2 regions of the Paenibacillus sp. 2TAB26 genome follow, and region 2 is predicted to be linked to the other one. Evidence: riboswitches for the same ligand, from Rfam matches in the RefSeq annotation. Region 2 holds a riboswitch; the other holds the start of a gene.
What was found. A riboswitch is a leader RNA that binds a small molecule or an ion and turns the genes downstream of it on or off. The one in region 2 is predicted to bind cyclic di-AMP.
Positions count from the first base shown of each region.

Region 1: another riboswitch for cyclic di-AMP. It lies ahead of AB4Z50_RS28920 (C40 family peptidase); the one in region 2 lies ahead of AB4Z50_RS30550 (ubiquitin-like domain-containing protein).

Region 1 covers NZ_JBFRGC010000031.1:41,855-45,374, forward strand. Annotated here, with positions in the region: gene AB4Z50_RS28905 (hypothetical protein) at 1-18, shown strand, start outside; gene AB4Z50_RS28910 (hypothetical protein) at 184-768, shown strand; gene AB4Z50_RS28915 (hypothetical protein) at 804-953, shown strand; cyclic di-AMP (ydaO/yuaA leader) riboswitch at 1,186-1,339, shown strand; gene AB4Z50_RS28920 (C40 family peptidase) at 1,343-1,819, shown strand; gene AB4Z50_RS28925 (FAD-binding domain-containing protein) at 1,978-3,321, shown strand; gene AB4Z50_RS28930 (MFS transporter) at 3,420-3,520, opposite strand, start outside.
Region 2 covers NZ_JBFRGC010000035.1:63,299-66,818, reverse strand. Annotated here, with positions in the region: gene AB4Z50_RS30560 (HD domain-containing protein) at 1-481, shown strand, start outside; gene AB4Z50_RS30555 (TatD family hydrolase) at 499-1,272, shown strand; cyclic di-AMP (ydaO/yuaA leader) riboswitch at 1,457-1,637, shown strand; gene AB4Z50_RS30550 (ubiquitin-like domain-containing protein) at 1,886-3,034, shown strand; gene rnmV (ribonuclease M5) at 3,159-3,520, shown strand, end outside.

The sequences.
Region 1 (3,520 bases), on a different contig from region 2:
GAAACGAAAAGAATGTAGCAAACCAAAAAAGCCTTCAGCGTCCTCTAGATGCTGAAGCAAAAATAAACCTTCATTCCACGCTTTGCTGTGGTGTGGAGGTTTTTTTTACAACTAACCGCAACTAAATGATGGCAGTTCTGTATAAATAACTGAAAGAAAATCAAAAATGGGGGATATTCACAAATGATGCGTAAAAAACTAGTTATTATATCCATGGTATTGCTCTTATCGGGCGGTTCATTGGTTGCAGCAGACAAACTATTTCAAAAGGTAACGCTCCTTTATAATAATAAGCAATCCACTGACGATGCTGTCGTTGTGGATGATAAGGTTTATATTAGCATTCGTTCTTTAAGTGACAGCCTTCAAGCCTTCGTCCAATGGAAGAGCAATGATAAGAAGCTCATTATTCAGAAGCCCAATGTGCATATGTTTCTAATGAACGAGAAGCGAGCTATGTTCGGACAGGTTGATAAAGGCAGTGTTCAGAAATTTTTAGTGCAAGCACAAATCGATAATTTGAATATGGCGATTTCAGAGTTCAAAGTGACCATCGTTGATCCTAATGATAAGGAAACGACAATCGACAGCCGCAGCCAGGATGATGATGATTTTAAAGAGTTCGTCGAAAAAGACACCTTTTGGTTCAGCTCCAAGCTCGTTTCCTACGATTTCAAAAATGCCGGAAAATACAAGGTACAGTTTTGGATGCAGCAAAAAAACAACGATCCACAGCTCATTTCTGAAAAAATCGTTACTGCAAAATAAATCTTTTTTTCGATTGCCCAAAGGGGGCTGTTCTCATGAACAGCCCCCTTTGTCTATTTCTGCCGCTCTATCTGGAGCAGCAGCTAGGCTGTCTGAATCTACGCTTATTCACGAGTGATATAGATGAGATTTTTCTAATTTATGAGGAGCAAAATGGTGAAATACCGCCGTTTACGGCACTTTAAGCTAGTCCTTGCGATATAGCGCCTAAAGGACAAATCGGTATATTTTACACAACATCCACATAATTAATGAAATTGACTCCATGTATTTAGTTAGAAAGCACTACTATGGCGTGTTTATATTACAGAAAGAACGGTTTAACGAAGCAAATTGTCAAAAGGTTACATGAGAATTATTAGAAATTGCCACTAAAGGCAGGAGATCATTGAAAATAATCGAATATTTCTCAAAGCAATAAAAAAACTGCCTAATTCCCTATTGGGATACGGGGGAACCACTTTGGGTGAATTGATTCCGACGTTTGAGTTTTTTTCAAACGCCCGAGGAATCATAGGGAGCCTTCAACCGAACCCCACAGCTAACCTCGTCGGCATTGGAAGGAGTTTCACAATTGAAGAAGATTACCGCATTAATCCTGGGTCTCGTTCTCGTGCTCGCTTTTCAAGCGGGAAGCGCTTTCGCTGACTCAAAATTGAACGGAATTGTTAATGATCTTATTGGCACTCCGTACAAAAGCGGCGGAACGTCGTCGAAAGGTTTTGATTGCTCCGGCTTCACGAGCTATGTGTTCGAGAAAATGGGCATTGAGCTTTCACGTACTTCTGGTTCGCAAGCAAAAGAAGGTACAAAGGTCGCTAAGGCTGACCTCATTGCGGGAGATCTTGTGTTCTTCGACACAGTTGGCGGCAATAATAGCGCCATATCCCATGTTGGCATTTACATTGGAGATGGCAAGTTTGTACATTCATCCTCGAGCAGAGGCGTTGTAACTGACAAACTTAACTCCGAGTACTATGAGGGACGATATGTAACTGCTCGTCGTATCATGGATGCTGATTCATACCAAGCCAACGTTGACGTAAAATAGAGCAGCCTAATCCCTCTTCTTGAGGGTTGAACGGGTAGACTCATCTAGCAAAGCCGCAGTTTTTTGTCCTCTGACGACAAATGACTTGCGGCTTTGCTGTTTCATTCCAGCTGGAATGCGGCCGTTCAATGTTGCGCTTATGGAAGGAGCTATCACTGATGTATTTGTTTATTCACCGCAAGGATTTGCGTATTGCAGATTTGCGCGCTTTTGATTATTTGAAGAAAAAAGAGAAACAAGGCATTCATTTGCTAATCATAGATCCCGTTATTACAGGAGATGGCCGTTTAACTAGTCATAGCGGCCGAAATTTCATGGCGCAAGCCGCCTCGCTTCTGCACAGCTATTCTAATGCAGGGAAGGAGCTGCATGTGCTTTATGGTAATCCTGCTGCGATCACCGAAGCACTGCTGCATGCGCATCCTATTGATGAGGTTATTGTTCATACAGACTATACGCCTTACTCAAGGCAGCGAGATGAGCAGCTTGGGCTGACCACACGCAGCCTTGGCCGCCGATGGATGTCTATTGCCGATTCACCTCTTGCTGATCTAGATGCTTTCCCGGCATTTGCTCAAAAAGTGGAGCCATACAAGGTTTTCACACCCTTTTATCGCAAGTGGAGCAGCTTTATGCTGGAGTGCTATAGCCCAATGAGTGAAACGACGATTCATGAGCTTGCTACCTTAAGCGAAATCAATGCCAAGGTTGCGCAGTCTTTCGCTTTGCCTGAATCCATTTCGTGCGCCCTAGGCGGCACGAACGTACAAGGATCATCCAAAGGATTATCCAAGCTGGAACGGTTCGTACGAGAACGCCTTGCCTCTTATTCCGAGATCAGGGACGCTTATGCCGATGATCATACAAGCCAGCTCGCACGTTTCCTTAATACGGGCGCCATCTCCGCTCGCCAAGCCTACGAAATGACCCAAGGGCTTCCGGGGTCTGAATCATGGATACGGCAGCTGGCATGGCGTGATTTTTATTTATATCAAGCGATGTATCATGATGATTTCTTTCGTTACGAGCAGCTCGCTGATATGTCCAAGCTCTCAGATGCTCATCTAGAAGCATGGGCTGCAGCCGCCACTGGCATTCCAATCATTGATGCGGCCATGACGCAGCTCAATCGTACAGGTGAGCTGCCCAACCGCTTGCGAATGGTAACAGCCATGTTTTTAACTAAAAATCTGCTATGCCCCTTCACGCTTGGAGAACAATATTTCCGCCTTCACTTAAGCGATTATGACAACACGCTTAATCGCGGCGGCTGGCTGTGGTGCTCTTCACTCGGGTATGACGCAGCGCCTTACTTCCGCATCATGAATCCCGCAACTCAGTCGCAGACGCATGATCCTAGTGGCAGCTATATTAGGCGCTGGCTGCCTCATTTGAATCATCTGACAGACAAAGAGATTCATCAGCCGCAAAGCGGTGCCATCGTCGACTTGAAAGCATCACGCGCGCGCGCCATAGAGGTATACAAAACCATTCTTAAATAGCTGAAAGCATTTAGAATAACACGTTTAATAATAAATAAACCTCCACACCCGCTTTGAAACAGCGAATGTGGAGGTTTTTTTTATAATTTGCAGTCCATTTAAGCCTTGGATCTTACGCTGTGAACTTGTTTTCTTCCGAGCAGGAGCATCGCCGCTAGCAGAAGCAGCATCAGTATAACCAAGCTGCTTATATACCATA
Region 2 (3,520 bases):
CACGATGACGGTACACGACTATCTGAAGCTGGATGAAGCGCTCGTTCAGACCGCTTTCGCAGAGTGGGCGGAGGAGCATGATCCTATTTTAAGCGATCTATGTGAACGATTTCTGAACAGGCATTTATATAAGTACATTACGCTTGAAAACCCGGATGAAGAGCTGCTAAATGAGATTAGCGAATGTTTCTCTTCTATAGGAATGAATCCGGATTATCATATGGAAATCGATTATCCATTCGACCTGCCATATGACGTATATCGACCAGATAAAAAAGAAGGAGAAAAGAAAGAAAAAGCGCCGATTTTGTTGTTAGATGGTTTGGAAGATATAAGCGAAATATCCTCTAAATCCGACATTGTTCGTTCTATTACTGGCCTGCATCAAGGACAATATCATCTTTATTATCCAGAAGAGCCGCTCAAACAAAATATTCATCGATTGCCGGATTCACTTCGTAAGCTTTTCAAACTCGATTGAAGGAGCATAACATCAACATGACATTACTTTTTGATACACATACTCATTTAGATTCGGAAAAATTTGATGAGGATCGCGACGAGGTCATCCAGCGTGCGAAGGATGCAGGCGTGCATATGCTTGTCAATATTGGTTTTAACCGTGAAACGATCCCTACAACGATGGCGCTAGCAGAGAAATATGATTTTATATACGCAGCAGTTGGTTGGCATCCAGTTGACAGTATAGATATGCTTCCAGAGGATTTGGAATGGATTGAACGTCTATGCGCGCATGAGAAGGTTGTCGCCATTGGTGAGATTGGACTCGATTATCACTGGGATACTTCTCCAAAAGAGGTACAACAAAGGGTTTTTCGTGAGCAAATTCGTCTTGCTCGTAAGGTGCGCAAGCCAATTGTCATTCATAATCGGGATGCTCATGAGGACATTATTCGTATTCTTCAGGAAGAGAATGCAGCAGAGGTTGGCGGTGTCATGCATTGCTTCTCCGGCAGCTGGGAAACGGCTAAACAATGTCTTGATATGAACTTCTATATATCATTTGGAGGACCTGTTACTTTCAAAAATGCAAGGGTGCCAAAAGAGGTGCTTAAGCAGGTTCCGATCGACCGAATTTTGATCGAAACGGATGCTCCATATTTAACTCCTCACCCGTTCAGAGGGAAGCGAAATGAGTCCTCTTACGTCTCTTTAGTTGCAGAGACAGCAGCCGAATTATTGGGCAAAACGGTAGAAGAAATAGGTGTAATTACGACTGAAAACGGTCGAAGATGTTTTGGTATTGTCTAAAAACGAGAGAAATAATGAGAAACAGAGACCTTTATCGCGTAAAAACTAATTTTTATAGCGATAATCGCTTATTTTTTCCTGCTTTATCCTGCTTTTTCGCTTAAATCGTCTTTTATCGTATCTTTACAATTGACCTCGTATGAAGGTATGATTCATCTCAGAGCAATAAAATTTTGTATTGGATTTCCAGTTTACGCTTAATCTCCATTCGGAGAGCGGGGGAACCATGTACGGTTTTTAATTCCGTATTTTGAATTCTTCAGGGGTGAATTTCGAAGCCATTGCCATGAGCATTGTGTAACGAATAGGGCGACTCTCTTGTCCGAATCCGTCAGCTAACCTCGCAAGCGTTATAGAGAGTGATCAACCTCGTGCATCCATTTTTCTGTATCCCAGTGAATCATTTAACCGGGAAGCCACGAAACAGATCCTCTGTCGACGGCTTCTTTTTATTTTCGAATAATCGGGAATTTGTCGACATAGGGATAAAAGATGGGGGTGGGAGGATCGATAGCAGTACTGGATTGCGTGCTCGCACGCCAATATACTATAGTCGCGTCAGTTGTATCATGCGTAACACTTGGCGGCGGGGCTATGAAGGAGGACCGATGAAGTGGGAATACTCCAGGTTAAGGACACCCATGGGAAACGATCATCCAGCATGTCTTTCGCATTGCGATGGAAGCGTGAAAACTTGCGTTTGATTCTTTTGAGTGCTACTATCTCAATCGCTATGACTTTCATGTTTTTGGTGTTGTTGTACGGAACGGCTGTCAAAAGCGTCTCCGTAGTAGTGAACGGACAAGAAACCATTGTGGAAACGAAGCAATGGGTCCTGCAACGCCTACTGGATGAACAAGCTATCGCAATTGGACCACATGATGAGGTGTCCATACCGCTTAATGCGGCAATAAAGGACGGAGATCGTATAGAGGTGACTCATGCGATACCGGTAATTGTGAAGGCTGATGGCAAGACCTCTACTGTATATACGACAGAGAGAACAGTGCAGGCAGCGATCGAGGAATTACATATTCCAGTTCGTGGTCAAGATAAAGTAATACCTCCGCTTCATACCGTTTTGGACAACGAATTGACTGTAACCGTCGTTCGCGTAGATAAGAAGGTAGCTGAGACAGAGCGTGCAATGCCATTCTCTATTGTGAAGAAGAACGATCCAACGCTGGAAGCGGGCAAGCAGAAGCTTGTTCAACCCGGCAAGGAAGGTCTGATCGTAGAGAGTATCGAGAAGCAGTACGAGGACGGTATTCTTATATCGAAGAAGATGGTCAGCAAAGTGGTTGAAACCGCTGCGGTTAATCAGGTTGTCGCCATCGGAACGAAGAAGGAAGAGCCTAAAGTATCTGTGCTCTCAAACAAGAGCCCGAGCTTTACTTCGCTTACGAAGAGCGGTGTAACGTTTAAGGCGAGAAAAGTACTTAAAAATGTCACGTTGACTGCTTATTCTGCAGACCTCTCTTCAACAGGAAAAGATGAAAGCCATCCGGAATACGGGATTACATCATCAGGCACTCGTGTGCAAGAGGGTCGGACGATAGCTGTTGATCCGAAGGTAATTCCCATCGGTTGGTGGGTTTATATTGAAGGAATCGGTTTCCGCCGCGCTGAGGATAAAGGAAGTGCGGTTAAAGGCAACAAAATCGACGTATACTTTGATAGTACAAAGATTGCGAACAAATTCGGCAGGAAAAAAGGCATCACCGTATATGTGCTGGGGCCGAATAAACCAACTGCAAGCTAATTGAGCGGTTACCATCATCTTATCGCAATAATCAATTAAATATGCCATCATAAGGAGAGGCACTGCCTCTTCTTTTTGCATGTCTAAGGGTCTAATACAGTTTATGTAGAAGGGGATGATCTTGGTGATCAAAGAGATCATTGTCGTTGAAGGCAAAGATGATACCGTTGCAATAAAAAGGGCGGTAGATGCAGATACCATAGAGACGAATGGTTCCGCTATCGGTGAGGATGTATTGAAGAGGATTGCGCTGGCCAATGAGCGTCGCGGCGTTATTATATTCACAGACCCTGATCATGCAGGAGAACGCATTCGCAAGATTGTTGCGCGTCATGCGCCAGGATGCAAGCATGCTTTTTTGCCGCAGGAGAAGGCTTTGTACAAAGGGGACATCGGCATCGAAAATGCGAGCCCCGAGGCTATTCGTGCGGCGCTCTCTGAGCTCCGTACAGAATCGGCAGATGAAGCGGGAGAAATTAGCTGGGA